Regions from separate parts of the Paenibacillus sp. HJGM_3 genome, predicted to be linked through region 1. Evidence: riboswitches for the same ligand, from Rfam matches in the RefSeq annotation. Region 1 holds a riboswitch; the other holds the start of a gene.
What was found. Region 1 has a riboswitch for cyclic di-AMP ahead of ACI5FR_RS18800 (C40 family peptidase). Riboswitches for the same ligand answer to the same signal wherever they lie in the genome.
Positions count from the first base shown of each region.

Region 1 (15,362 bases):
CCACCAGCTTCAGCACGTTGCGGATGACGATCGCGAGCGCCGCCAAGAGCGCGAGACGCGCTTGCGTCAGCTCGGCGTCTTCTGTAATAACCCGCTCCGCCTTGTAGTAGCTATGGAACTGGGAGGCGAGCTCGTAGACGTAGCGGATCAACCGGTGCGGCGCATGCTGCCCGGCCGCCTGCTCTACTTCCACGGGCAAGTCGCCCAGCTTGCGCAGCAGGTCGAACTCCGCTTCCGCCTGCAAGGTGGACAAGTCCACCTCATTCAGCGGCCGGAGGGTGATCCCCTGCTCCTCCGCCTGGCGGAAGATGCTGCATATGCGCGCATGCGCGTACTGGACGTAGAACACGGGATTCTCGTTCGACTTCGAGATGGCGAGATCCATATCGAAGTCCAGGTGCGAATCGGTGCTGCGCATCGTGAAGAAGTAGCGGATCGGGTCGACCCCGACCTCATCCATCAAGTCCTCCATCGTGACCGCTTTGCCGGTCCGCTTGGACATCTTCACCTTCTCCCCGTTCTGGAACAGGCTGACCATCTGGGCGATCAGCACCGTCAGCTTGTCCGGGTCGAAGCCGAGCGCCGCCATGGCCGCCTTCACGCGCGGAATGTAGCCGTGATGGTCCGCGCCCCAGATGTTGATCAGTTCGTCGAAGCCCCGCTCGTACTTTGTCCGGTGGTACGCGATGTCCGGCGTCAGGTACGTATAGCTGCCGTCATTCTTGATCAGGACGCGGTCCTTGTCGTCCCCGAACGGGGTCGTCCGCAGCCAGGTCGCGCCTTCTTCCTCGTAGATGTGACCGGCTTCCTTGAGCGTGCTGAGCACCGGATCGATCAAGCCGTTCTCGTACAGAGACGTCTCGCTGTACCAGACATCGAACGACACGCCGAAGCGAGCGAGGTCCCGCTTCAGCTTCGCCAGCTCCTTCTCGAGGCCGTACGACCGGAAGTAGCTGCGGCGTTCCGCTTCCGGCAGCGCCAATAGCCGATCGCCCTCCTGCGCGGCGAGCTCCTGGGCGAAGCCCTTGATGTCCTCGCCGTAGTAGCCGTCCTCCGGCATTTCGGCGTCTCGGCCGAGCGCCTGCAAGTAGCGGGCTTCAATCGACTTCGCCAAGTTGTCGACTTGGTTGCCCGCGTCGTTGATGTAATATTCCCGGCTCACGTCGTAGCCGGCGAAGTCCAGCACGTTGCACAGGGCGTCGCCCACCGCCGCGCCGCGAGCATGGCCCAAGTGTAGGCTGCCCGTCGGGTTGGCGCTGACGAACTCCACCTGCACCTTGCGTCCTTGACCCAGGTTTACGCGTCCGTAGTTCTCGTCCTTGGTCAGGACATCACCGATGATCGGGTATAAGTAGCTTTTGTCCATGAAGAAGTTAATGAATCCTGGGCCGGCGATCTCCATCCGGGACACGCCCGCCCGGGCCGATTGCAATTGTTCGACGATCGCCTCGGCGATCAGCTTCGGGTTCTTCTTGGCGAGCCGCGTCAGCTGCATCGCCACGTTCGTCGAGAAGTCGCCGTGCACCTTCTCCCTCGGCACCTCCAGCACGATCTCCGGCAAAGCGTCCCCCTCGACGAGTCCGGTTGCGCTTACGGCGGCGGCGATCGCTGCCTTCAATTGCTCTTTGATTTGTTCCACACTGCTGCTCATTGGTTACGTTCCTCCTGAATATCGACTAATCGAGTTCCTCTATGTCCAGCCGGAGCTTGTAGATCCCTGTGAATTGCCCGTCCACGTACAGCTCGTACTTCCACTTCACGGAGTGGCCCCGCTCCCGCCCGCGATGAGCGATCGTGCGGGTCACCGTCTCGAGCAGCAGCCGCTTGGGCTTGGGCCTGGTGGCACCCGCAGCGGCGACGCTGCGCGGTCTTGCCGGTGCGTTATGGCCCGCTTCGGGGTTGGACCCCTGCTCCGCCTCCGGCTCCAGCGCTTCGGGCGGCAGCTTATAACTGCCCGTCATCCGGACGCCGCTCACGAACGTCTGGTCGGACTCCACGTCTCCGTGGCGTAGGACGCGAATGTCCGTGGCGCTCCACTTCACGGTCGTCGTCGTCCGCCCGTACGCAGGATCGGGCTCGGGGTAGCGGACGTAGTTCGCGCCGGTGGGCGTCGTGTACCACTCCCCCTGCGCCTGCAGCGAGGAGGTCTGCCCGCCGCCCTGGCTCTCGATGCGGATGCGCACCGCTTTTTTACCGATGGTCATGCTTCCTTGTCTCCCGTTGATTGGCTAGTGATAAGTGTATAATATAGCGGGCGCAAATTCAATTGCGGCGGGCGCCGAAGGGTGATTCTATTGAACTCGCGGTCGAGACTATACTCTATTATTCGGTTGTTGGGAGGCGCTGTATACATAGAGTGATTGATACGAGGAGCATTGTTAAGGTTGAAATTGGGGTTAAAGCGAGCCGTAGTTCGATTTCACCTGCTTGCACGTCTGAATTGCAGGGAGCTCGAAACAATCCGGAGGCGCGGTAGTTCGATTTTGAAGACTGTCGATTAACTGTTAGATCGTATCATTTCCAGCTTAAGAAGCTCGATCCTGGATATAAGATGACGTGTAGTTCGATTTTGCCAAATTGGAGTTGGTGTTAAGGGAAGATCACGCTATGCAGTTCGATTTTGCCTATCAAAATGGCAGTATTCCAGGTTCCGTATTCTCAAGGTACGCTCCAATTCGGCAAAATCGAACTAGAGCTCGTCCAAATGAACTCTAGCCTGCTGTAAGTTGGTGAAATCAAACTAGAGCGCGTTTGTCTCGGCTAGATGAGCCATCCACAGCCTCTTTTGCCGAATGCAGGGAATCGGAAACCCTGTTGCTAATGTGTAAATCGATTTAATCTTATTAAAGAGTACCTTTCAAGCAGAGCTGCTGTATACCAGACCTGTAAGTATGCGAAATCGAATTGCACGGAGGGCAGGTCCAGCAGGGCATGCTTCGGTCTTTGGTTCAAGCCAAAACTCGCCGGAGTGCTCTTTTACAATTTTCACTCCCCGTGTCCAGGGGTAGAAGGAGAGGGAGCGCCGCAAAAAAAAGCCAAGGAAACCGAAGCTCCCCTGGCTCTACGCATATATTGAGATTTACTTGATCAGATCCTCCACGAACTTCGGCAGCGCGAACGCTGCTTTGTGCAGACGCGGAGAGTAGTATTTCGTGTCCAGCTCGGGAATTTGCTTCTCGTCCACCTCGAGCGGATCCGCCTTCTTGCTACCCATCGTGAACGTCCACAGCCCGCTCGGGTATGTAGGAATGTTCGCGCAGTAGACGCGGACGATCGGGAAAATCTCGCGCACGTCGCGGTTCACCGTCCGGATCAGATCCGCTTTGAACCAAGGATTGTCCGTCTGGGCCACGAAGATGCCGTCTTCCTTGAGCGATTCGAAGATCCCTTGGTAGAAGCCGCGGGTGAACAGCTCTACGGCCGGACCGACCGGTTCGGTCGAATCGACCATGATGACGTCGTACGTATTCTTATGGTCGTGGATGTGCATGAAGCCGTCGTTCACGATCACTTCCACGCGCGGATTGTCCAGCTCGGCCGCGATCGAGGGCAGGAATTTCTTCGAATACTCGATCACCTTGCCGTCGATGTCGACGAGGACCGCCTTCTCCACCGCCTTGTGCTTCATTACCTCGCGCACGACGCCGCCGTCTCCGCCGCCTACGATGAGGACATGCTTCGGATTCGGATGCGTGAAGAGCGCCGGATGCGCCACCATCTCGTGATACACCCATTCATCCTTCTCGGTCGTCATGACCATGCCGTCCAGCACGAGCATACGTCCGAATTCAATCGTATCAATGATGGCCAAATCTTGAAATTGCGTCTGCTCCCGCACAAGCGTTTCCGTAATTTGAGCCGTTATGCCGTAATGTTCCGTTTGTTTCTCCGTGTACCATAATTCCATGATCCTACCTTCTTTCCTCACCATATTCGCCGGGGCGTATCCAGGGCCGGAAGCTGCCGCTTGCCAAAGCCTCCCTTATTGTACCACAAGGCACAGATTGTATTATATTACAACCCGATGAAAATGCAACGAATCGCCGGGCCTCCACAAAAAATTCATAGAAGAAACTGCGCTCCCGATGATTAACCCCGCTTACCTTCGGCTACCCTGAATAATAAAACCTTTTATTGTCAATGGATGGCCAGGAAGGAAGTGTCCGACATGCCGAGCGACCGTCGTCCTCCTCATGAACCCGATTCCGAAGCGGAATCGAATACCCCGCGCCGCACGAGGCAAGAGAAGATGGCCTCCTCGAGAGCCGCTGCCCGTGCGAGCACCCGTAAAAAGCCACGTCGCTTGCTTCGCCGCATGTTCGGCCTTGCCCTGTCTTGCGGGATCGTCGGCTTGATCGGCCTCGGCGGTCTGCTGCTCTACTTGCGGTCGCAGGCGCTGCCGGTCAGCACCGCCCTGCAAAATCTGCAGCTGTACGATATCCGCGGAGAAGCGCTTGTCACGTCCGCCCCGGGGCAAAACCGGGAGTATGTGCCTCTGTCCCGCATCGCCCCTAATGTCATTAAAGCCACTTTGTCGATTGAGGACGAGCGCTTTTACGAGCATTTTGGGCTCGACCTGCGCGGCATCGCCCGGGCCACGCTCGTCAACATCGAGCACATGGACAAGGTGCAGGGCGCAAGCACCCTGACCCAGCAGCTGGCGCGCAACCTGTATTTGACCCACGACCGCACGTGGAGCCGGAAGCTGAAAGAAGCGATGTACGCGACACAGCTGGAAATGAAGCTCAGCAAGGATCAGATTCTCGAGCGGTATTTGAACCAAATCTATTACGGCCATTCGGCCTATGGGGTGCAGGCGGCGGCGCAAATGTATTTTCATAAGGACGCCAGCGACTTGAGCCTCGCCGAAAGCGCCCTGCTCGCCGGCATTCCGAAAGGACCGTCCTATTACTCGCCCTATCTCGATCCGGACAACGCCAAGCAGCGGCAAGAGCTGATCCTGGACACGATGGTCAAAAACGGCCATCTGAGCGAGGCTCAGGCCGAAGAGGCCAAGAGCGAGAAGCTCGTCTACCAGCCTCGGGAGAACAAAACGCCGCAGAACGCGGCTCCGTATTTCCAAGACTACATTCGTTATCTCGCAACGGAGAAGCTCGGCATCAGCGAGCAGGAATTCGACGAAGGCGGCCTTCGGTTCTACACGACGATCGATCTGAAAGCCCAGCAGGCCGCCGAGGATGCGGTTACGAAGCATATGGAAGGCAACGAGGAGCTGCAGAGCGCCCTTGTCGCCATCGATCCGCGCACCGGCTACATCAAAGCGATGGTCGGCGGCAAGTCGTACGGCGCCAACCAGTTCAACCGGGCGGTCTCGGGCACACGCCAGCCGGGATCGGCGTTCAAGCCGTTCGTCTACTTGACCGCGCTCCAGCAGGCCGGCTTCACACCTGTCAAGCGGTACAAAAGCGAGCCGACGGTGTTCACGTACGACGAAGGAAGGAAGACGTACACCCCGAGCAACTTCGGGAACAAGTACCCGAACGCGGAGATCGATCTGCGAGAGGCGATCGCGAAATCGGACAACATCTTCGCCGTGCACTCGATCATGGAGGTCGGGGCGGACAAGGTGATCGAGACGGCCCGCCGCTTGGGCGTGACGAGCCCGCTCTCGCCGCTGCCGTCGCTCGCGCTCGGCACGTATCCGGTCAGCCCGCTCGAGATGGCTTCCGCCTTCGGCGTGCTGGCCAATCAAGGGCTCCGGGTCGAGCCGACGGCGATTCTCCGGATCGAGACGCCGTCCGGCAAGGTCATCTATGAAGCGAAGCCGAAGAAGGAGCAGGTGGCGGATCCCGCCGCGACCTACGTGCTGACCGACCTGATGAAGAGCGTGTTCGAGGAGGGCGGCACGGCGAGCCGCGTCGCCTCGACCCTGAAGCGTCCGGTCGCCGGCAAGACCGGCACAACGAATACGGACGCGTGGATGGTCGGCTATACGCCGGAGCTCGCCACGGCGGTCTGGGTCGGCTACGATCGGGACAAGACGATCAACCCGATCGATTCCTACCAGGCGGCGCCGATCTTCGCGGAATTCACCGAGGAGGTGCTGGCGTCGATCCCGCCGAAGCTGTTCCCGATGCCGGACAATGTGGTCACCGCCTATATCGACACGCCGACCGGCAAGCTGGCCGGCAACTGCTCGAACCAGACGCGGCTGGAATCGTTCGTGAAGGGGACGGAACCGACCGAGTCTTGCTCCGGTCAGCCGGCCCAACCGGACGGCGGTACGCAGCCAAGCAAAACGAAGTCGTGGTGGAACGACTTCAAGCGCTGGTGGAACGATTAGAGATCCCCACAAGCACGCCACCCCATACAAATACGCAAAGAGGAAGACGCGAGCCGCGTCTTCCTCTTTGCTGTCCTAGTATATTGTGCGAAAATATACTTCACTTAGTTTATACGAGTTGCCGTTTTCCTTCAACGCATGACACATAATCGCCACAATTCTATTGCAGCGCCGACTTCAGCGCCTCGCTCGAGCGCTCCCACCATTCCGCGTTGTGCTCGATGAGCACGCCCCGCAGCGCCGCCTTCTCCGTCTCGTTCAACCCGTCCGCGATCACGCGGCGCTTCATGGCATAGTCCATCTTGTTCACATGATCGGCCAAGATCTTCCACCCACGGCGCGCTTCCGTGTCGACCAACATCTCGCAGGCGGTCAGCCCCGCATAGCTAGGCCCTTCCTCGTCGCGTCCCACGTACACCCAGACGATCCAGCACTTCCGCCCGTTCGGCACCTCGTCCTTGTTCATGCCGAACTTAATGCCCCGCTCCACCTTGCTCTTCGCATGGATCGCGCCCAAGTCGATATACGCCTCGTCTCCGTCAATAATGACGCTCGACAAATTATTCAAGTCGATCGAGCCCGCCCCGAATCCGCGATGCTCCTTATTGCTCACCACATTAAGCGCGAGCTTCTTCTTCTCCGGCGCTGGCGGCTGTTCCCCGCCTGGAGTGGTATTCGAATCCCGAACGTCCATCCCGGACACCTTCCTATCTATCAATTGTGGAATTGACATTTCTTTTTACTCATTTTAGCTAATATTTGTCCAAAAGCAAACATATAGATGGGGTAGTAAGCTTGTCAAGCTTGTCAACGGGGTGAAAATGTCTATGTCCATGATGTCTCGTCTATCCAAACATCCGGCGCTGTGGATGCTCGTCACGGCTCTGGCGATCGGCTCCATCTCCGCGGCTTATGTGAGCGGCACCTACTCCGACACCCGCTCCACCATCGCCCAAGAGCCGGTCGCCGGCAACCAACTGCAACCGCCCGCCCCGGTACGGATCGAGCCGGTCGCCCTCAGCCGGCGGCTCGTCGAATACCACATGACCGTGCAGCTCGAGCCGGAGCGCAAAACGCTGCAAGGCGCCCAAGCCGTCACATGGGAAAACCCCGGCAGCAAACCCGTAAGCGAGCTCTACTTCCACATGTACCCCAACGCCTTTCAATCCAAACGGACAACCTTCAACAAAGAATCCGGCGGCAAGCTCCGGGGCGACGAGATGACCAAGGACAGCTTCGGCCGCATAGACATTACGTCCATTCGTATGGAGGACGGGCTCGACTTGTCCTCGACCTTGCAGTTCGTACAGCCCGATGACGGCAACAAACAGGATCAGACGCTCGTCATGGTACGGTTGCCCAAACCGGTCAACCCGGGGGAGAGAACCACACTCAAGCTGAACTTCACCGTCCAGCTGCCTTCTGTGTACGCCCGGATGGGGTACAAGGACGATTTCGTCATGGCCGGCCAATGGTTCCCGAAGCTCGCCGTCTATGAGCCGAAGGGCACACGCGGCCGCGCCGAGGAAGGCTGGAACCTGCATCAGTATCACGGCAACTCCGAGTTTTACTCCGATTTCGGCATTTACAACGTGCGCATCCAGGTACCCTCGAAGTACACCGTGGCAGCCACCGGATTCCCCACCCGGCCGGCGACCGACGACGGCACGAAGAAGACGTACTCCTTCTACGCGGACGATGTGCATGACTTCGCCTGGGCCGCTTCGCCCAAGTTCGTCTACTACGAAGAGCCCTTCTCCACGCCGAATATTCCGGGCATGAAGATCAAGCTCTATCTCGATCCGTCGCACAAGGACCTCAAGGACCGCTACATCTACGCCGCGAAGCGGGCGCTGACCAAGTACAGCGAATGGTACGGCTCGTACCCGTACTCGACCCTCTCGATCGTCGTCCCGCCGGAGGGAGCGAACGGTGCAGGCGGCATGGAATACCCCACCTTGATCACGAGCTGGGATGCCTCCGTCGATCGAAGCGGATACGGATTGGAGCGCGTCATCGTCCACGAAATCGGCCACCAGTATTGGTACGGCATGGTTGCGAGCAATGAATTCGAGGAGGCGTGGCTCGACGAAGGATTCACGTCCTATGCCGAGGACCTCGTGATGGAGAACGAATTCGGCGAAAAACCGAACCTCCCGCTGGAATCGAGCTACATGACCTCTCCGGCTCCTCTGAAGCAAAATGCTTGGGCCTATCCGACGCACGGCAATTACGCCGACAACGTATACACCCGGGCCAAGCTCGTGCTTAAGGGCATTGAGGATCAAATCGGCCCGAAAACGATGCAGCGCGTCATGCGCACATATTTCGAAAGGTGGAGCTTCCGCCACCCGTCTACTGCGGATTTCCAGAAAACGCTGGAGGACGTCACCAAGTCTAGTTGGAGCGGGTTCTTCGATCAATTCGTCTACGGCGGCATGATGGCGGATTATACCGTCGATAAGGTGCTGTCGAAACGAACGAAAGTGGACGGCCAGAGCGTATACGAGAACAGCGTAGTCATACGGAAGCTCGGGGCTTCCTACAAGAACGTTCCGGTCCAGTTCCATTTTACGGACGGCTCTACCGTCGATCGCACATGGGAAGGCCACGACGCGCAAGTGCTGTTCACGCTTACGAGCAACGCCCCGCTGGAGTGGGTCGCCATCGATCCGCAGCACACGCTGATTTTGGAGAACAAACGCATGAACAACTTTTATCAAACCCAGGTGGATGAGCAATGGAAGGTCCGATGGAACATCGGGCTGGTAAAGCTGATCGAGACGTTAGTAGACGGGGTCGCCTGGTAAGCCCTGGCGGGGAAGGAGCAAAAAGCGATGCTGCATTATTTGAAGGACGGGTTCCGAACGACCGTTTCGCAATATTTTCTGCTGATCGTGCTATGGCTGTATCAATTCGTTTGGGGGCTGATGCTGCTCTTGTTCGTCAAGTCGATCGTCGTCCCGCTCATGCACCGCTATCCCGGCGGCCACTTGCCGAGTACTGCAACGCACCTGTTCCTCGCCGAAGGGGAATTCCAACTCGTGAAGACGAATATAAGCCATCCTTACCTATGGACTTTATGCGCACTAATTCTGATTCGAATGGCGCTTACCCCGATGATCAACGCCGGGATCTTCTACTCCATTCACAACACCCACCTGAACGCGGGCTACCGCTTCTTCCGAGGGGTGAAGGAACTGAGCGGTCCCTTCAGCCTGTACTACGTGCTGCAGATGGCTTTTACGGTCATTCCGCTATACTGGCTTATTCCTATCGCCAAGCGGGCGATTCACGCCTTCACCTCGTACGAGCAGCTGCTCTCGCAGCTCGCGCCCTGGATCGTCGGCATGTTCGCCTACGGCTACATGATCCATTTGATCTTCCTGTACATCATGATCGGCCGTACGACGCAAGCGCCAACGCTCGACACAATCGGCGTCCTCATTCGGCGGTTCCCCGTAGCACTCGTGCTCGCTTCCCTGCTTCTCCTGTTCTCGGGGCTCTTGACCGCTTTGACTTTAACCGCAACGCTATGGTGGGCCGGCATCTCCGCCCTGATCCTGCATCAAGCGTTCCATGTGCTGAAAATGCTGTTCAAGCTGTGGGCCGTTTCGACGCAATACCACCATTTTACAGAAAATCACGGCACATAGTTCGGTTTTTACCCTTAAAAGCCCGAAATCCGCTAAGGATCTCGGGCTTTTTTTGCATTTCGGCGATTTTTTTTGCTGAGAGAGGAGGATTTTGGCAGACCAAGGCGAATATATACTGCCGGAACGAAAAAACAATCGATATTTGCCGAATTCCCGGTTATCGGGAAACGGGGGAACCAATCCGGGTGAATTGATCTCGCTTCAAAGTGATCATAGGGAACCTTCAACCGAACCCTCAGCTAACCTCGTAGGCTCTGGAAGGAGTTTGTTGTTTGAAAAAGGTTTCTTTGTTGTTCGTCAGTCTTGCGATGCTGCTCTGCTTTCAACTTGGGAGCGCTTCCGCAGAAACGGTCCTCGAACACACCGTGGACGAGCTGGTAGGCACGAAGTACAAGTATGCAGGCATGTCGCCTGAGACCGGCTTCGACTGCTCCGGCTTCACCAAGTACGTGTTCGCCAAGTTCGGCTACGAGCTCACCCATCAATCCAAGGCCCAGAACAAGGAAGGGTATTGGATTCCGAAAGAGGACCTGAGACAAGGAGACCTCGTGTTCTTCAACACCGACGGCTCCGGCATCTCCCATGTGGGCATTTACTTGGGCGATGGCGTGTTCATCCACTCTGCCACGGACAAGGGCATTGTGAAGAACAACCTGAGCGAGAAGTACTACGTGAAGACGTACGTATCCGCTCGCCGTATTCTGTGGGACGACCTCTACAATCAGTTAACCGCAGACTACACCAATTGAAACACCCTCTGAGCAAAAGTTTTGGAGTGACCCCACAAGCCCTGCACGCTGCGGAACTACCCGCCGTGCCGGGCTTGTATTCTGTCCGGGGCTAACGGGCGAGCTGCTCTCGAACCCAAGCTGCGAAATGGCGTGCCGTCGGCGTGAGCGTCTCCCCCTTGCGCCGGCACATGTGGATCGGGTTCGTAAGCGACACCCCCCGCACCCGGACGGTGGCCACCTCGCCGTCCGACAGGGCGGACTGAACCTCGAGCCGCGACACGAACATCGCTCCATAGCCGGCGGCGACGGCCCGGATCATCTCGGATATCCCGTTGAACGTCAGGCCGATCCTGAGCCTCAGCCCCCGTTCCCGGCACAGCCGCTCCAGCCTGTCGCGAGCGGAGCTGCCCGCTTCCCGCACGAGAAAAAACTCCCGCATCATCGTCTCCAGGTCCGCTTCCTTATTCGCCAAAGAATGGCCGCTCGGCACGACGAACACCATCTCGTCTTCCAATAGGAGTTCCCGATCAATCTGCTCCGGCCAAGCTTCGCCGCTGCCGATGAATGCCAGGTCGGCCTCATAGCCGAGCAGCCGCTCCCCCGCCTCCTGGCTGTTGCAGGAGCTCAGGACGAGCTCTACGTCCGGATAGCGCATCTTGTAGCCGGCGGCCCATTGTGGCAGCAGGCGGTGGGCAGGCAGGCTCGTGGCCGCAATCCGAAGCTTACCCCGTTTGCCTTCGCGGTGGAGCGCAACATTCGTCTCGATCTCTTCCTCGAGCGCGAACAGCCGCCGGGCTTGCTCAGCCAGCATCGCCCCCGCTTCCGTCAGGGCAATCCCCCTGCCCTTCGGCTCGAACAGCGGGAGGTCCAGCTCCCGCTCCAGATTGCGCAGTTGAATCGTGACCGCCGGCTGGCTGATGCGCCACACTTCGGCCGCTCGGGTCACACTGCCTTCGCGGGCTACGGTGTGGAAGAGCTTCAGCGCATGCAAATTCATCCGAGTCCCTCCTGTTTCTCATAAATTATATTTATATATAGAGTATTATTATATATTAGTTTTATGAATCGTGCTGATGTATTGTGGAGCTAAACACCACCACCAATACACAGGAGGGCTGCAAGATGACGATAACCTGGATTTGCTGGGATTGCGGACAGCCGCGGGCGCAAGGGCAAGGGCGAGGGCAGGGTCATGGGCATAGTCAAATGCAAGTGCAGGAGCAAGGGCAATCCCATCCTCTGCAATGCTCTTGCGGGGGTTTGTACGACGTCGAGCTCGATGTCCGGGGCCTCGATGCCGAGCGGCTGAAGCGGCTGTTCGACGCACGTCTGGCTGAGCGTATGACCCCCTACGCCAGCGGGGTGTGGAGGTACAAGGAGCTGATCGACCCCGAACTGCCGCTCGAGTCGATCGTGACGAAGTACGAAGGCAACACCGGGCTGTATGCCCCGGAGAGCGTCGCGAAATATGCCGGCGTGCGCCGGCTGCTGCTGAAGGCGCAGAGCGAGAACCCGAGCGGCTCGTTCAAGGACAACGGCATGACGGCTGCCGTCTCGCGCGGGATGGCCGAAGGCCATCGCCGCTTCGTCTGCACGTCGACGGGCAACACGTCGGCGTCGCTCGCGATGTACGCCGCAATGGCGGGCGCCGAGGCGGTCGTGCTGCTGCCGGACGCGCACGTCGCCGCCGGCAAGCTGTATCAGACGCGAGCCTACGGGGCGCGCGTCGTGTCACTGACCGGCGCCGGCTACGACGCCGGGATCGCCTCCCTCCTGCGGGGGGAGGCGGGGGGCGGCGCCACGGGCGCCTGCGCCACGGGCGCCTGCGTGGTGAACTCGATCAACCCTTGGCGGATCGAGGGCCAGAAGAGCATCGTGTACGAGCTCGCGCACACGCTGGGATGGACGCTGCCGGATTGGATCGTCGTCCCCGGCGGCGCACTCAGCAACGCAACCGCCTTGGGCAAAGGCTTGCGCGATCTGTATGCCCTCGGCTTCATCGACCGGCTGCCTCGGGTGGCAGTCGTGCAGGCGGAAGGCGCCGCGCCGTTCCACAGGCTCGTCGCCGCACTCGGTGCACAGGCCGATCGCGAAGAGTTCGCACCCGCTGCACCGGCACCCGTGCCTGTGCCGGAGCTCGGGCTCGAGCCGGAGCTTCACCCGCACACGGTCGCCTCCGCGTTGAACATCGGCTATCCGCCCAGCTGGAAAAAGGCGCTGCACTACGCGATTCGCGGCACGAACGGCGTGACCGCGTGTGTCAGCGATGCCGACATCCTCGCGGCCAAGGCGGTGATCGACCGCAGCGGCATTGGCTGCGAGCCGGCCTCGGCCGCGACCGTCGCCGGCTTGCGCCAGTTGGTCGCGTCGGGAACGATCCACCCAGACGAGACGGCCGCCTGTATCTTGACCGGCCATCTGTTGAAGGACCATTCGGCATCCTAAAGGAGCACACAAAAAAGCCGACCACGGCAGGTCGGCTTTCACAATTTTAACAGCGAACTAATCCCTCGTAAAAAAGGTTTGGTCTTTGCTGGACTTCTTCCGGTTCAGCTCATGCTTGATCTCCCCTTGGATGCGGACGGTGCAATCCAAGCAAAGCTTCCCTTGGCGAATCGGGGCCGAACACAGGTCGCACTCATCCACCAGATTTGGGTAATCGAACAGCTTCAGCTTCCCTTTCCGGATCAGAGCGCGGATTTTGCCCGCAGGAACGGCGCTCATCTCAGCCAGTTGCTCGTTGGTCAGGTGGCGGTTGCGCTTTAACTGGCTTTCCACCGCTTGAATCGTTTTGTCTTCCTCGCTTGCGCAATTCACGCACATGTTGCGAAAGTTCTTTTGGTACACATTCCCGCAGCCCGGGCAATGAGCCACACGTAGTTCTCCGGACACAACAAGCCCCCCGCCACACATAGTTCCAGCGAACTAATTTTACCATGCGACGCCAGGAAATTCATCAGGATTTTTGCCCGTTCCGACCACTTTTCTTGACCGCCTCTTCCTCCCGCTCCACATCGCACCACAAGCCGCTCGGATCGCTTGTGCTGTCCCCGCAGCAGCCGTTCCACTGCCCGCAGTTGAAGCATTTCCACTTCGCAAACCACCATTTCATCGGAAAGCCGCATACCGGGCATGGGGGAATTTCCGTCGCTCTTCTAGGTTCCACTGATATCCCCTCCTATCGCATTGCTTGAACGTATTCGACAGGGAGGCGCAATCTCCTATCTGGTGTAGGAGCCGCTGTCCAGGTTATGGTAATCTATGAACTAGATCGAGATGCAAAACTACTGAATCCTAAAAGGGGGAGCCGCCGTGCAGCCATTATTACAAACGCTTTCTCAATCGGTCCCGTTCACCGATGACCTGAGGCAAACTGTCCATACGTTCCTGACCGTCAATGGGTGCCCCGTCACCGCGAATCATTGCATAGATGTAGGCGCCGAAGCCCGCCGAGTCGCCCTCCGGTTCGAAGCCGACCCGGACAAGGCCGAGATCGCCGGTTGGCTGCACGATATTAGCGCGGTGTTCCCGAATCGGGATCGCCTCGCGGCGGCCCGGGAGCTCGGAGTTGAGATCCTGCCGGAAGAAGCGCAGTTCCCCATGATCATCCATCAAAAGCTGTCCAAGGTGATGGCTCGAGAAATTTTTCATGTCCACGATGCAGAAATTCTGGATTCGGTCGGCTGTCACACTACTCTACGCGCCGGCTCTACCCGCATGGATCAAGTGCTGTTCGTAGCGGACAAAATCGCCTGGGATCAACCCGGCACCCCGCCTTATATCGAGGAGCTGAGGGCCGCTCTCGAGATTTCACTCACACATGGGGCGTTCGCGTACATCGCGTATTTGTGGCGGCAGCGGGACTCGCTGAAGGTCGTCCACCCTTGGCTCCGCGAAGCTTATGAAGAGCTGAAAGGAATCGAGCGCCTATGATCTTCTTCGACATTGACGGCACACTGATCGACTTCAAACAGGCGGAAGCCGCCGGCATCCGCACGTTCTATCAAACGTACGGCCACCATTTCACCTTGACGGAAGAAGCGTTCCATGTGGAATGGAGGGTGGTGGGGGCCCGTCATTTCCCCCGTTTCCTGCGAGGGGAGCTGTCGTTCGAGCAGCAGCAGGCGGAGCGGGTGAAATCGCTGTTCGAGCTGGCTGCGATCCGGCTCACGGACCGTGAGGCCGGCGCATACTTCGGAACTTACCTCCAGGCGTTCGAATCGAGCTTGGCAGCCTATGACGATGTGGTCCCCTGTCTGCAGCAGCTTCGAGCGATGGGTCACCGGCTGGGCATTATCAGCAACGGGAACGGCGCGCAGCAGCGGAGCAAGCTGGAGCGGGCAGGGCTGCTAGCTTACTTTGATGCGATTGTGGTGTCCAGCGAGGCGGGCGCGGCCAAGCCGGACCCGCGCATATTCGAGGCGGCCTGTCTCCAGGCGCGGCGTGACCCTGGTGCTTGCCTATATATCGGGGACGATGTGGAGACGGACATTGTCGCCTGCCGACAATACGGCTTGTCCGGAATCTGGCTCAATCGGACAGGGACACGTACGGAGCATAAGGTCCCGGCAATCGCCCGCTTATCGGAATTGGATCCGGGGCTTGCCTTTTTATAATCAATCTAATTAGTGGTATAATGTAGAAGTTGGTCAATCGTATCATATCATGACT
Region 1 covers NZ_JBJGED010000017.1:27,255-42,616, forward strand. The annotation lists gene argS (arginine--tRNA ligase) at 1-1,651, opposite strand, end outside; gene ACI5FR_RS18770 (YwiB family protein) at 1,677-2,204, opposite strand; gene speE (polyamine aminopropyltransferase) at 3,080-3,907, opposite strand; gene ACI5FR_RS18780 (transglycosylase domain-containing protein) at 4,169-6,304, shown strand; gene ACI5FR_RS18785 (YwhD family protein) at 6,465-6,998, opposite strand; gene ACI5FR_RS18790 (M1 family metallopeptidase) at 7,138-9,114, shown strand; gene ACI5FR_RS18795 (hypothetical protein) at 9,142-9,960, shown strand; cyclic di-AMP (ydaO/yuaA leader) riboswitch at 10,094-10,229, shown strand; gene ACI5FR_RS18800 (C40 family peptidase) at 10,233-10,709, shown strand; gene ACI5FR_RS18805 (LysR family transcriptional regulator) at 10,801-11,688, opposite strand; gene ACI5FR_RS18810 (threonine synthase) at 11,898-13,136, shown strand; gene ACI5FR_RS18815 (hypothetical protein) at 13,194-13,583, opposite strand; gene ACI5FR_RS18820 (hypothetical protein) at 13,648-13,857, opposite strand; gene ACI5FR_RS18825 (HD domain-containing protein) at 14,004-14,624, shown strand; gene ACI5FR_RS18830 (HAD family hydrolase) at 14,621-15,307, shown strand.

Region 2 (15,362 bases), on a different contig from region 1:
GCGCGCCGATGTACACCTTCAGCCGCCCCCGGTGCAGCCGGGCGATCGACTTCAGGAGCTCTTCCGGCGACTTGCGTTTGAAGTCGTCCATGCCATGCCACTCCCCCTAGAAGCGGGAAAAGTCCGGAGCCCTGAGAGCCCCCGACGATCCCTTCCTTACTTCTTCAACAAACTATCCAAGGCCAAGTTCAACTTCAGCACATTGACGCGCGGCTCGCCGAACAGACCGAGGTCCCGCCCCTCCGTATGATCGTCCACCAGCTGGTTCAACTGCGCCACCGACACCCCGGTCAGCTTGCTGATCCGGGGCACTTGCACCTTCGCCGACGACGGCGTAATATGCGGGTCGAGACCCGACCCCGAGTTCGTGATCAAGTCGATCGGCAGCTCGCTCAAGGGCACATTCGGATTCGCCTCCTGCCAGGCGGCGATCGACTCCTCCGTCCGCTTCAGCATATCCGGATTGGACGGGGCATAGTTGTTCGAGCCGGATGCTTCCGCTTTATAGTCTATACTCGACACCCGGCTCTGAAAATGCATCGGATCGTCGAACTTCTGTCCGATCAGCTCCGAACCGACCGTCTCTCCCGCTGCATTCTCGATGAAGCTGCCGTTCGCCCGTCCCGGGAACAGCACTTGCGCTAGGCCGGTAGACACGAGCGGATACACGATGCCACACAAGACGATGAAGACGAGGCTGATTCTTATGACGACGCCGAGCGACAATCTCCCGGTCTCTTGCTCTTGCTTTATCCTTTTATTCATTTGCGCTCTCTCCTTCTAGATCCACAAATGCACGATCAGGTCGATCACCTTGATCCCGACGAACGGGGCGATCAGGCCGCCGAAGCCGTACAAGGCCATATTCCGCTGCAGCAGCTTGGCCGCGCTCATCGGCTTGTACGCCACCCCGCGCATCGCGAGCGGGATGAGCAGCGGAATGATAATGGCGTTGAAGATTAATGCCGATAAGATAGCCGACAGCGGAGAGCCGAGCCTCATCACGTTCAGCGCCTCCATCTCCGGGATGGCGATCGTGAACATCGCCGGGATGATGGCGAAGTACTTCGCCACGTCATTCGCGATACTGAACGTAGTCAGCGCGCCGCGCGTCATGAGCAACTGCTTGCCGATGCCAACGACCTCGATAATCTTGGACGGATCCGAGTCCAGGTCGACCATGTTCGCCGCCTCCTTGGCCGCGGTCGTCCCGCTGTTCATCGCGAGCCCGACGTCCGCCTGCGCCAGCGCCGGCGCATCGTTCGTTCCATCGCCGGTCATGGCGACGAGCTTGCCTTCGGCCTGCTCGCGGCGGATGACGGCGATCTTGTCCTCCGGCTTGCTCTCCGCGATGAAGTCGTCGACGCCGGCTTCACGGGCGATCGTCGCCGCCGTCAGCGGGTTGTCGCCGGTACACATGATCGTCTTGATCCCCATCTCGCGCAGCTGGTCGAACCGCTCCTTCATCCCAGGCTTCACGGTGTCCTTCAGGTAGATGAGCCCATAGATCGTGCGATCTACCGCGACCGCGAGCGGGGTGCCTCCCTCCTGCGCGATCGCGTTGCCCTTCTGCTGCAGATCCGCGGGTACGGTCCCGCCCTGCTCCTCGACCCAGCGGCGCACCGCGTCAACGGCGCCCTTGCGTACCTTGCGGCCGTCCTTCAGGTCGATGCCGCTCATCCGCGTCTCCGCCTTGAACTCGATGAAGTCTCCGCCGACCGCGACCGCTTCGGAATACGTCATTCCTTCCTTCTTCATCAGCTCCAGGACGGAACGGCCTTCCGGCGTCTCATCCTTCACCGAGCTGATCGCTGCCCATTCCGCCACGGCGCTCACCGACTCCGAGCCGACCGGGATGAACTTGCTCGCCATCCGGTTCCCGAACGTGATCGTCCCGGTCTTATCGAGGATCATCGTGTTGATGTCGCCCGACGCCTCCACCGCCTTGCCCGACATGGCGAGTACGTTGAACTGGGTGACGCGGTCCATGCCCGCGATCCCGATCGCCGACAGCAGCCCGCCGATCGTAGTCGGGATGAGGCAGACGAGCAGTGCGATCAGCACGGGGATCGTCAGCTCGACATCCACGAACTTCGCGATCGGCGCCAGGGTGGCGACGACGATCAGGAAGATGAGCGTCAGCGAGGTGAGCAGCGTGTTCAGCGCGATCTCGTTCGGCGTTTTCTGCCGCTTCGCGCCTTCGACGAGCGAGATCATCCGGTCGATGAACGACTCCCCGGGATCGCTCGTAATCCGGATCGTTAGTTGGTCGCTGACGAGGCGGGTGCCCCCGGTGACGGAGCTGAAGTCGCCGCCCGCTTCCTTGATGACCGGGGCGGATTCCCCGGTAATGGCCGATTCGTCCACGGAGCCGAGCCCCTCGATGACTTCGCCGTCGCCCGGGATCATCTCGCCTTGCGAGACGACGACGATGTCCCCTTTACGCAAGTCGGTGGACGGCACCTGCTTGATGACGCCGTTCACCCGCTTGTTCGCGGTGATTTCTTTCTTCGTCTTCTTGAGCGAGCTGGCCTGTGCCTTCCCTCGCCCTTCGGCTAGAGCCTCGGCGAAATTGGCGAACAAGATCGTGAAAAGCAGAATGAGGAAGACAGTGCAATTGAACCCGATATCCTCCTCGGTTCCGAAATACCCAGGGAGCAGCGTCATTAGCAGCACGACGAACGTGCCGACTTCTACGACGAACATGACCGGATTTTTCATCATGGAGACCGGGTTCAGCTTGACAAAGCTGTCTACCGCAGCTTGCTTGACGATATCGCCGGTCAATAACCCTTTTCGTTTTGAACTCATGGTTGATCCCCACCTCTTCTATTAGCGAATCGTCAAATGTTCCGCGATCGGTCCCAGCACGAGTACCGGCAGGAAGGTCAGTGCCCCGATAATGAGGACCGTCCCGACCAGAATACCCACGAACAACCCGTTGTCCGTCCGGAACGTCCCGATCGTCTCCGGCACCCATTGCTTGCGTACGAGAGAGCCGGCCACCGCCAGCATCGCGATCATGGAGATGTAACGGCCTAGCAGCATGACGAGCCCGGTAGAGATATTCCAGAATGGCGTATTGTCGCCCAGGCCCTCGAAGCCCGACCCGTTGTTGGCCGCAGACGACGTATATTCATACAGCACCTGTGAGATGCCGTGGAACGATGGATTCGTGATGGCGACTTTCCCTAGCTCCGTCAGAAGCGCAATCGCCGTTGGCCCCAAAATGATAAGCGGATGCACCAGAATCGCGATCGCAATCAGCTTCATCTCCCGAGGCTCGATCTTGCGCCCGAGGAATTCCGGCGTACGTCCGACCATCAGGCCGGCTAGGAACACCGCCAGCATGGCGTACATCAGCATGTTGACGAGCCCGACCCCTTTGCCGCCGAACACGTTGTTCAGCATCATGAGAGACAGCGGCGTAATCTGGCCGAGCGGGGTCAGCGTATCGTGCATGTTGTTGACCGAGCCGGTCGTCGCCGCCGTCGTTACGGTGGTGAACAAGGACGACTGCGCGATACCGAAGCGGACTTCCTTGCCCTCCATACTGCCCTGGGAGGCGTCGATGCCGAGCCGGTTCATGACGGGGTTGCCGTTCGACTCGGACGCATAGTTCAGGGCGAGGAAGGCGACGAATAAGAGCATCATGCTGGAGAAAATAACCCAGCCTTGCTTGCGGCTCTTGGCGAACAAGCCATACGTGTAAGGCAGCGCCGCACCTATTACCCACATAGACAGAATTTCGATGACGTTCGTGAGCCCGTTCGGGTTCTCGAACGGGTGGGCCGAGTTGACGCCCATGAACCCGCCGCCGTTCGTTCCCAAGTGCTTGATCGATACCAGCGAAGCCACCGGTCCGATCGCGATCTGCTGCTCCTGCCCCTCCAGTCCGGTGACCGTCTGCGTCGGCTTGAGCGTCTGCGGGACGTGCAAGGCGACCAGCAGCAGCGTCACGACCAAGGCGATCGGGAAGAACACCCGCGTATGCGCCCTGACGAAATCCTCGAAGAAGTTGCCGATCTGATGCCCCTTGCTCGTAATCCCGCGGATGAACGCGATCGCGACGCACAGGCCGGTGGCGGCCGAGGTGAACATCATCATCATGATGACGATCATCTGGGAGAAGTAGCTTAGGCCTGTCTCCCCGCTGTAATGCTGCAGGTTCGTATTGGTTATGAAGCTGATGACCGTGTTGAAGCTCAGCGTCGCTTCCATATTACCGATATCGTTCGGATTGAGCGGCAGAAACTTCTGCAGCCTCAGGATGAGGTAACAGAAAGCGACTAGCGCGATATTGGTGACGATGAAGCTGAGGGCGTACGTTTTCCAAGTCATACCCTTGCGGTCCTTCACCCCGATCAGGGCGAATAAGGGCCGCTCGACGAAGCCGAACCAGCGGTCCGTCGCGTTCGCTTCATTGCGAAATACGTTGTATAAGTAAGTGCCCATTGGCTTGACGAGCAGCAAGAGCACTACTATGACGATAGTAATCTGCAAGACGCCCATAGTTGACAGTGTCCTCCCTTGACGGAATCCCGGCTAAAATTTTTCCGGATGGATCAGCGCATATACCAGGTACAAAAAAAGGAGCGCGGTGCAAACGAGCACTACAATCATGGCTGTTCGGCCCCTTCCTCGATCACCCGGCCGCACCAGTACAGGAACCCGGTGAAGACGAAATAAGTCGCCGCCAAGAGCAGCAGCATATACAGATCGGTCATCGCGATCGCCTCCGATTTTCATCACGTGCTTTCACAGTTTTCAATAGCGTTCCAAAAAAATGCAAAAAAAACCACAGAGGCATTAAGCCCTGTGGTCTGACGTCAGATCACACGCTTCATCATCCTCTCTCCAAAGGCATGCCGCAGGTGTGGATACCGGCTCTGCCATCCTACGCTTACGAGGTTAGCTGACGGATTCGGGCGGTGAGAGTCGCCCTACCCGGTACGTGCGATGTACCGGGATTCACCCCATGCCTCCTGCGTTTGACGGCTCTCACACCGTCGCCCGCGGGACGCGTTTGGTTCCCCCGCTTTCCCAGGCCTCAGGCCCAGGAAACTCAGCGATTCGTTCCGAACGGTCGGTTCGGATTAATCTGAGTCGTATCTTACGCTTGCCGGGTCGTTCTGTAAATGGAGGACGGCTTTCATTTTGGAGAGGGAACGGTAGGGGCGAGGGGCTAATCGAATAGGGGCTCCGATTTTCTCTATGATGCTCTGTATTTCGTGTATTTTCGCTTGATTGGCGAAACGCCTGCAAATGAGATAGCACGCATGTGGAGAATGGAAGAGATGCGCGGTTGTATCCGTTTTATTGAGAGGAACCGGGGGATATGGGCTGTTTTTCCCGAAATTGAGGATTGGGCCGGCATAGGCGGGTGAGAGGTTTCTTAGTTTTGCGGGGTGCGGGATGCGGGGTGCGGGCCCGGAGGGTGTAGACTCGATTAACGGAAAAATTTGCTGCTAACCTGATTTTCGAGGTGATTCCAACCCAAATAACGGAAAATTTTGCCGCTAATCCATTTTTTCGATTGCAAAACAACCCCATTCACATCGTTAGCAGCAAAAATGTTCATTATTTTTATGAGATCGATGAAAATCGAGCAATAGCGGAAAATTTTTCCGTTATCTATGAAAAGCCGATTTACTGAGCCGAGACCTAACTGTTCCATCACCTCATCCGATCATCCGCCAGCCCTCGTTACTTAATTACTTGTCATTCCCGGAACATATATCCCATGACCCCCGATCCGATGTCAGATTCCCAAGAACGTGTGATTTGTTCTCCCTCCGTCACCTTACTGTAATCCGTGCACCCAGCCTATGGGAACTTATACCGGACCAGTTTCCGCTTCCTGGCGCCAAAAAAACCGGCCTATGGCCGGTTTTTGCTTAGCTCTTTACTTGGAACTCTGCCAGCGGAACGGGTTCGTGCCGAAGAAAATGTCCGGGTTCGCCTGCACATTGTGCATCCAGAACGTGAAATGAAGATGGGGGCCGGTTGAAAATCCAGTCGTGCCTACGAGGCCGATGATGTCGCCTTTCTTGACCTTGTCGCCGGTCTTCACGTTCAACTGCAACATATGCGCATATTGGGAGAAGAGGCCCATGCCGTGGTCGATATAGATGGCGTTGCCGGTCAAGTACAGCGTCTCCGCCAGGACGACGATGCCGTCGTTGGTCGCCTTGATCGGCGTCCCTTGCTTGGCGGCCAAGTCTAACGCCAGGTGGGAGCTGTCGTATTTGTTGTTCACGTACCGGGTGTACCCGTAAGGGGTCGTGAGGATCCCTTCGATCGGCTTAATGAACTCCGAATCGAACAGGAATTCCGGGGCCGACTTGCTCCGAGCCGCGTCGATCTTCTTCTGATCGGCCAAAATGCGGGCCGTGTCCTGCTTCATCGCTTCCATCTCCTGCGTGACCTGCAGGTATTGCGTCTCGAATTTCTTCGACTTGATCGTCAGCACTTGATCCCCGATTGTATAGGTCCCCGGCTTGACAGACAGCGATACCGGCAAGTACGTGAAGTACCCCGCTCCATAGGGCTGGAGCTTGTAAGCAGCTCCTTGCCAAGCGACTTCGCCCGGTCCGTCGTGGCGCACCAGGACCGCGTCGCCGATGTAGGCGGTGGCCGGGAACAGCTTCCAGGAGGAGCTCATCGCTTGGCGAGCCGCCTGAGCGTTCTCATACAGCTGCGCTTCGAGCTGGACCGTCGAGCGCCGCTTCTTCTCCGCCTCGAGCGCTTGCCGCACGTCGGGCGTCGCTTCCTTCTGCCACGTCTTCCCTCCGTCCACGGTGACGAGCGGCGGCAGAGGCTCCGCCGAGTCGCTCTCCACGATGGCCCAGCCGATGGCCGAGGTGAGAAATTGCGCTTGCTTCACCTTGTACGTCTTCGAAGCAATCATCAGCGTAGTGAGCTGCGGCTGCGCGGGCGGCGCCCATAAGTCCGCCCAAGGATCTGGGGTCGCCGAGGGCGTACCAGCGGCCGTACCAGCGCCCGTGCCGGCTGGCGCACTTGTGCTTGCCGATGCACCGGCAGCGCTCGGGGCGGCCTTCCAGCTCAGCCCTCCGTCGGTCGTTATTTCCGTATAGGACCGCTTCACTCCGGCTACCTCGATCGCGTCCTCGTAACGGACCCAACCGTGGTCCAAGTCCGTCATGCGCAGCTCGACCGCAGCCTTCGGAATCGGCACCGCGAGTTCGGTCTCGCCGCTCGCCAGCTGTGGCGCTACCGCGGTTCTCACGTTGTAGGCGGCCATGCTTACCAAGGCTATGGAGATAAGCCCTGCTGTGAGCAGGACCCCTTTATAGATCCGGTTTCGTTTTCGGTTGCGAATGTTGGAAGCTGCTTGTTTGCCGTCGGCCATAGTTCCGTGCCTCTCTTTTTCATGGATGCTTCCATAGTACGATACTTGCTGCTGCCGGACAACACTTGTCTGCGACAAACGTGCGCAATTCCGGTTGCATCCTCGCCCTAGGGTCGCCATAATGAAAGCAATGAACTTTGTCTGCGCGAGGTGACCCCAATGCACGCTTTCAACGGAACGCTCAGCCGGCTGCGGCCTACCGTCAACTTTGCCAGTCACGATGAAGCACCTTCCCGGATGACATGGGGACCGCGCCTCATTCCCGACTGCCAGCTGTTCTATGTTGCGTCCGGGGAAGCGGAGCTTCAATTGGGGGCCGAAACATACCGATTGCGGAGCGGCGACTACGCCTTTTATGGTGCGCACAGTCCGCATCGGTTAGTCGCGGTTCAGGCTACGCGCTTCTTCAGCCTTCACTTTCACCTCGACCATGACTCCCCCGTCCCAGTGCATCCGGCCTACTCGATCCTCCACTGCTCCGAGCAAGAGCTCGTCCAGGAGCCGATGGCCTACACGCTCGAGATCGACGAACGGATCTCGCTCACTCTGCCGCACCACTTCGCCGTTCCCGGGCTGGAGCCGATTCATAAGCGGCTCGAGACGGAATATCAGCGCGAGCTGCCCGGTCACGCTTGGCTGCTGCGCGCGCTGCTGATGGAGCTGCTCACGGGGATCGTCCGGCATCTGCTCGGCGAGCAGCCGCTATCGCCGGATCGAGCTAAGATCGAGCCGGCCCTGCAGGCGATCGAGCTGCATCCGGAGGTCAACTGGACCGTGGCCCAATTGGCCGGGCTGTGCGGGTACCATTCGGTGTATTTCGCTTCGCTCTTCGGCCGGGTGACCGGTACGAATCCGAAGCAATATTTGATCGCGGAGCGCATCCGGAAGGCCAAGTATTACTTGCTGACGAACGAGAAGCTGGACGTCATCGCCGAACGGCTCGGCTACTCCAGCCTGCATTATTTCTCCCGCAATTTCAAGGAGCTGACCGGCCTCACGCCGACACAGTTCAAGCTGCAGAACCATTAAAGAGCAAACAAAAAGCGGTTGGCAGGTCATCTTACGCAGACTCCGCTCAACCGCTTTTCTACTTAGCTCCGTACTACATCACGCTCGTAGACGACCGGGAAATGCTCACCCTGCAGGATCTCGCCCGGCTCGACTTCGACATACGGCAGCATTGGGTGATGGGCCGAAGGCACGTACCGGGTATGCCCCGGCATGTAGTGCACCGCGATCGCCCGGCGCTTCCGCTCGGAGCGGTTGTGCGGGCTGCCGTGCCAGGTGAGGCTATGGTGGTAGCCCACCTGCCCCTTCTTGATCTCGAACGGCACCGCCTGGACCACCGCATCTGCCGGAAGCATCTCCGGATCGGCGTGATACGGCATGAACCGGTCGTCGGCGCGGAGATACTTTTGCTGGTTGCCCCACTTGTGACTGCCCGGCACCATCCACATGCAGCCGTTCTCGATGACGGCGTCGTCGAGCGCGATCCAGGCGCTGACGAGGTCGGCCGGCTGGATGACCGGCCAGAGCGGGTGATCCTGGTGCCAGGCGGTCGGCCCCCCGGTGACAGGCGGCTTGTATTGAATCTGGTCGTGCCAGATGCGGAGCGTGTCCGTCCCGCACAGCTGGGCGATTTCCTCGCACACGCGCTTGTTTTTCGCATGCTCGAGGTACGCCTCGCTCGCCATCCAGATGTTGACGATCTGGACGACCTTCTCGCTGATCTTCATATCCATGCCCATTCCGCTCTCTTGATATTCGAGCAAGTTACGGTTGAGGACCGGCGCTTTCCCCGACTTCCCTTCGATGACGCGGTCGAGCTCCTCGCGAAGCCTTTCCACTTCTGCATCGCTTAACACGACGTCCCCTTTAAGAAACCCATTCTTCTCGAACTCGTCCAATTGCGCTTGCGTTAACATAAGCTCCAGCCTCCCTAGTCGGATCCGCGAATCACGGTTTGTTGTTTGCTTCCTTGATGCAAGCATATCCGACCCGCATCCCTCCCGTATTTGCCATTCTGCAACAAGCATTTGCACTTTTGCAAGATTGTGCGGCAAGACCGGGCGTATGCGGAAACAAGAACGGCAAAAAGCCGACCGTGGTCCCCATACTCGACCTCGGACGGCTCTTTCCGCCACCCCAACTTATTTCGCGTTCTGATACCCTGGGTACATCCCGGTTGAAATCGCGATCCGATTCCAGTTGTTAATGACGTTAATCGCCATGATCAGCTCCATGTACTCCTTCTCGCTGAAGTGTTCGCGCACCCGGTTGTACAAGGCGTCGCTAACCCCGCCCTTCGAAATTTCCGTGACCGCTTCGGTCAATTCCAACGCCGCCCGCTCGCGATCGCTGAAGCATGGGCTCTCCCGCCAGACGCCGATGAGAACGACGCGTTGCTCGTTATCCCCCAGCTTGCGAAAGTCGGTTGAGTGCATATCAAGGCAAAATGAGCATCCGTTGATCTGCGAAGCCCGGATTTTCACGATCTCGTAGAGTTCTTTGTCCAGGCTGCTGCTGCTAACCCATTGCTCGAACGTGCTCATCAGCTTGTAGACCTCAGGATGGACATTATAATGATTGAATCGAAGGTTCATGGGGAACCTGCTCCTTCCATTGTGGGAATGCGGCTTCTTAAGAAGCGCGCTCATGATGTAGACAAATAGCCGGCCGGTTTTGTGACAAACACTTTGCAGCTAGGTTCGATCCACTGCCCACAATATTAATTGTGCGATTCAATGATCGGGAAGCCCGAGATGCTTCAGCTTGTCCGGATTCACAATCAGGAACAACTGCCGGATGCGCCCCTCGTCATCCCAGTCGGGGAGGAGCACCTTGACGATCGCGCCATCCCGCAACAGGGCGAGGCCCGGCTCGCCGCCAAGATGGATCAGCCTCCACTCTCCGGCCAAGCTGCCCTTCGCCGCGATCCCCTCGAAGAACGCCGCGATTCTCGCCGCGCTGACGATCGGATGGATCGCCGCCCGCACCTTGCCGCCGCCGTCCGACACCATCACCGCGTCGTCGCGGACGAACGCGAGCAGCTCGCCGAAGCGGCCCGACTCCGTCGCGCGGGTGAACATCCGCAGCCACGCTTCGGAGCGTTCGCGATCGAGCGTTCGCTTCGGCCGCTCGCCCTGGAGCTTCATATTGGCGCGGCTGACGAGCTTGCGGCTGTTCGCCTCCGTCTTGTCCATCGCCTGCGCCACTTCCCGGTAGCTCATCCCGAATACATCGCGCAGCAGGAACGCCGCACGCTCGTCCGGCGACAGCCGCTCCAGCAGCACGAGGAGCGCGTAGCTCATGTCGTCCGAGAGCACCGCCCGGCGCTCCGGATCGTCCTCCGGGCGGTCGGCGACCGGCTCCGGCAGCCACTGGCCCGGGTACACCTCTCGCCGGTGCCGTGAGGAGTTCATGACATTGAGCGCCCGATGCGTCACGCTGCGGATCAGATACGCACGCATCTCACGAATCCCGGACAAGTCGGTCTCCGCCAGCCGGACGAACAGATCCTGCACGATATCCTCGGCCTCCGCCATCGAGCCCGTCATCCGGTAAGCGACGGAGATCAGCAAGCCCCGATACTCCCGGTAAATCTCATCTATGGTTATCTGCATCGCCATTCTCCCTTCTCGGTCACCGGTCATGATCCCACGCTAAAGGGGGATAATATCGCGTACAGACTGCGGCGCTGCTCGTCCGTGAGCGGCGACAGCACCTGCGCCGCCACCCGGCTCATCGCGGCCCTCGCATCCGCCACGAGCGGCAGCGCCTTCTCCGTGACCTGCAACAGGGTCGCACGGCGGTCCTTCGGGTCGGGGAGTCGAACGAGCAGCCCCTCCTGCTCCAGCGCATCGACGAACTGGGTGACCGTCCGCGCCTGAATCCCGAGCTTGTCGGCCATATCGCCCATCCGCACCTGCCCGGCCTCCATTACCGCTGCCAGAAACCGCACTCGTGGCCCCGTTAGGTAAGCGGGGACCGAGCAAGCCGTGAGGCCGAGCTCGAATTGACGGTGGAAATGATGGGACGCGCGGAACAAAGCTTGCAGGACGTCCCCCGCCGATGGTGCGGGCTCCGAGGGATGATCGGGTTTAGGGTTTCCGGACTGGCGCATATGAATCCTCCTTGACGGCTTCTTTGCACGGCTTTTAGCACGGTCTTGCACGGCTTTTTTGCACGGCTCTCTGTGCTGCTTTTTGTACTGGTTTACTGCACTGCTTCTTGACTCCTCCAAATAAATCCCATACACTCATAGTGAGTATACTCAATATATGCGAACTCCGATTTTATTCATTGTACTTCCGGGCATTGAGCGATGTAAAGTCATTCCCCTATTCGTGCGCCTACCCTGATCTGAAAGGAGCTTCATTATGAATCATTCCGCGTCATTCATGACAGCCATCCGTTACCATCGGCACGGAGGTCCCGAAGTGCTGCAGGTGGAGCAAGCTCCCTTCCCGCAGCCTCAAGCCGGGGAAGTGCTCGTACGGATCCATCATGCCGGCGTGCTGCCGGTCGATTGGAAGCTGCGCCAAGGGCTGATGCCCGTCCCCGTGAACTTCCCGGTCATTCCGGGTACCGCCTTCGCCGGCGTTATCGCGGAGATCGGCCCGGGCGTGACCGGGTTCCGGCCGGGGCAGGCCGTATTCGGACGCAGCCCGAAGGGCACGTATGCGGCCTACACGACGGCGGCGGTCGAAGCCATCGCGCCGAAGCCCGACGCGCTGCCGTTCGCCGAGGCGGCGTCGTTGTCCGGCGGCGCGACGACGGCTTGGCAGGCGCTCGTGCATGACGGCGCGTTGAAGGCCGGCGACCGGATCCTTATCCATGGCGCCGCCGGCGGGGTCGGTCTATACGCGGTTCAGTTCGCCCGCTGGATCGGAGCGACCGTGATCGGGACGGCGAGCCCGGCCAACATGGACTTCGTCCGCTCCCTGGGCGCGGCGGAAGTGGTCGATTATACGACGACCCCTTTCGAGCAAGCGGCAGCCGAGGTTGACTTCGTGCTCGATACGGTCGGCGGCCCGACGCTGGAGCGATCCTGGGCGGTTGTGAAGCGAGGCGGGACCCTCGTGTCCCTTCTGGCCCAACCGTCCGAGGAGCGTGCGCAGGCGCTGGGTATCCGCGCACTCAAGCCGAGCCGGACGGCCGGCACCGCCGACCTGGAGGCAATCGCCCGCTTGATCGAGCAAGGCCATGTCCGGACGTTCATCGGTCCGGTCCTACCGCTCGCCCAAGCCGCCGAAGCCCATCGGCTCAGCCAATCCGGACATGGCCGGGGGCGGATCTTGCTACATGTGGGCGATTGACTCGCACATACATGCTTATCCTATTAGTTAACTATGCCATGCAACGAAATGGAAAAAACCGAAGCCCCCACCATAGGGCTTCGGTTAGACTTCCTTTATCCGCCTACGCTTTTCCCCGCCAATAGTCCCCATGCGGATAGCGATACGTACTGGGCGGCTCCGCCGCCGCGGTCACCGCGAACGGCCCGAACGGCCGATACTCGAACGGCTTCTCGTGGGCGAACGCCGGGTCGTTGCGTCGGCGCTCCATACATGCCAAGAGCACCTGCTGCTTGAGCGGGATGTAGGCCGGCACGTGCGGGCCATAGTCGTGCTCCGTCTCGATCTCGCGGAACTCGAAGTAGACGGTGCGCCGCAGCGCGTTGCCGTCGCCGGCCGGCGAGCCGTGCAGCACAGTGATGTCGTGGAAGATCGCGTCGCCCGCCTGCATCGGGACCGGTATGGCGTCGGACGTATCGAAATCGGCGTCCCGGCGAATGCGCGCCTGGATCTCTTCCTTGCTCCACTTGTTGCTCCCCGGAATGACCCACAGGCACGATTTCAGATCCGCGTCGTCCATATAGAAATCGACATTGAAGATCGGCTTTGGATTGACCGCTCCATAGGGGACTTCCGCATCCCGGTGCCACGGGACGATGATGCCCTCGTCCGGCATTTTCAGCACCATCGAATCCCATGTCGGGATAAAATTGCGGCCTTGAATTTTCTCCACGGACCGAAGGATGAACGGATTGCCGAGCAGCGTCTTCATGGAGTCCTTCTTGTCGATGACGTACTCGATCCGCTTCAGCACATTGTTGCCGGTCTTCCGTCCTTTGCCATACATGTAGTCGGAATTATCGTCGACCCCCGCCATGCCGATCTCGGTCAGCTCGGTCATTTCGGCTTGGGCCTGTTTCAATTCGTCGCCCACCACTACACGACGCAGCACAAGGAACCCATTGTCGAGGAAAAACTGCGCCTGCTCGTCCGTAATGCAGTCCTGCTGCTGAGCATCCACATAAGGAATCTCAATCGAAGGAACTTTCGAATCCATAACATGCACCTCTTTCGGCTTACTGGAATGGAATCGAGGCGATGGCCACCGCTCGGATTTGTCTTCATTGTACGTCAGATTTCGCCGGCTGTAATTAGACAAAACATATGATTTGGTATCCAATATTATGGTATGTTAAAAGCAGATGAAGTCGCCCCTCGACCATTTACCATTCGCACTCGCCAAGGAGGTAACGCCATGTCCGACTCAGGCAAAGTCGACCTGTACTCCCTCTCCCCGCAGGATACGATCCCTTACATGGAGAACTACCATTTCCCCCCGTACATCACACTCGCGCATACGTTCAACGCCCCCAAGGGCTGGCACATCCCGACCCGCTACCTGAAGCATTACGCCCTGCAATATGTGGCGGCCGGCGCAGCGGATTACGAGATCGGCGGGCGGGTGTACCGGACGGTCAAGGGGGATATCGTCGTGCATCGGCCGCAAGAGTCGAACTCGATCTATACAATCGAGGGGCAGCCGTATGTATGCGTGTCGCTTCTGTTTCATTTCGGGGCGAGCGAGTTCCCGTTCGAAGCTTTGTTCGCGCATGGGCACTACTGCGGCAATTACGCCGACCATCCGGTAGACCGGCTGCTCACGCAGCTCGTCACCCACTACCAGCAGCCCGGGCTCGAGAACCTGATGATTTGCCAGGGACTCCTCCTGCAAGTGCTGGCTCATCTGTCCCAAGGGAAGCAGGAACAGGCCCCCTCCGGCAAGCAGCATCCCGGCAAGGCCAAGATCATTCTCGTCAAAAATTACATCCACGAGCATTTCAACCGGACGATACAATTCGAGGAGCTGGAAGCCGTGGCCGCCTTAAGCCGCAGCTACATGATCCCGCTGTTCCGCAACACGTTCGGGCTGTCGCCGATGCAGTACCAAATCTGGCTGCGCGTGAAGGCGGCCAAGGAGCTGGCTATCCAGACCGAGCTGAGCGTTAGCGAGATCGCGGACCGGGTCGGTTATGCGGACGTGCATGCCTTCGGCAAAATGTTCAAAAAGAAAACCGGCCACAGCCTCACCGACTACTGCGCCACGATGACGACAGGAGTGGGCAAGCTGGACCGGTCACGGGGTTCTTACTAGAGTTGCAGCGTCTCCCGGATACAGCGGAAGATGCGGTCATGTCCAGGCTGGAGGAAATGAATCGCGTCCAAGAACCAGGCTCCCTTGGACCGCACGAACTCCGTGTCCGCCAGGATCGCCCGTTCCGCGTCGGCCAGCGTAAGACCGCGTTCTCGGGCGATGTCGCGGATCGTCTCGTTGTAGGCGGCGAATGGATGCGGGAACTCCCGGTCGTCGACCGGATCGTCCCACTCGTGCGTCTCGCCCCGCATGGAGGACACCGGTCCGCTCGTCCACAATACGCAGTCGCTGCCGAGCAGCCGGATGCGCTCGACGAGCGACTCCATCGTGCGGCGATAGTCGGCCAGCGGCACGCGGTGGCGCCAGTCGTTGATGCCGAAGTTCAGCAGCACGAGATCCGGCTGCAGCCGGCCGACCAGCTCGTCGAAATGGTCGGCTCCCCGCGCGGCCGTCCACCCGCCCTGCCCGGCGTTGTGCACCTCAACGTGCGCACTCCGCACGGCGCAGTACCGCTGCAGCTGCACGATCCAGGAGCCCGTGA
Region 2 covers NZ_JBJGED010000003.1:17,683-33,044, reverse strand. The annotation lists gene ACI5FR_RS04325 (universal stress protein) at 1-91, opposite strand, end outside; gene kdpC (potassium-transporting ATPase subunit KdpC) at 157-765, opposite strand; gene kdpB (potassium-transporting ATPase subunit KdpB) at 781-2,811, opposite strand; gene kdpA (potassium-transporting ATPase subunit KdpA) at 2,833-4,512, opposite strand; gene kdpF (K(+)-transporting ATPase subunit F) at 4,546-4,623, opposite strand; cyclic di-AMP (ydaO/yuaA leader) riboswitch at 4,886-5,081, opposite strand; gene ACI5FR_RS04300 (M23 family metallopeptidase) at 5,906-7,372, opposite strand; gene ACI5FR_RS04295 (helix-turn-helix transcriptional regulator) at 7,532-8,401, shown strand; gene ACI5FR_RS04290 (phytanoyl-CoA dioxygenase family protein) at 8,464-9,297, opposite strand; gene ACI5FR_RS04285 (carboxymuconolactone decarboxylase family protein) at 9,523-9,975, opposite strand; gene sigJ (RNA polymerase sigma factor SigJ) at 10,114-10,995, opposite strand; gene ACI5FR_RS04275 (MarR family winged helix-turn-helix transcriptional regulator) at 11,022-11,495, opposite strand; gene ACI5FR_RS04270 (NADP-dependent oxidoreductase) at 11,752-12,690, shown strand; gene ACI5FR_RS04265 (phytanoyl-CoA dioxygenase family protein) at 12,794-13,726, opposite strand; gene ACI5FR_RS04260 (helix-turn-helix domain-containing protein) at 13,925-14,821, shown strand; gene ACI5FR_RS04255 (SGNH/GDSL hydrolase family protein) at 14,818-15,362, opposite strand, start outside.
Region 2: linked by a shared signal. The riboswitch ahead of kdpF (K(+)-transporting ATPase subunit F) and the one ahead of ACI5FR_RS18800 (C40 family peptidase) in region 1 are both predicted to bind cyclic di-AMP.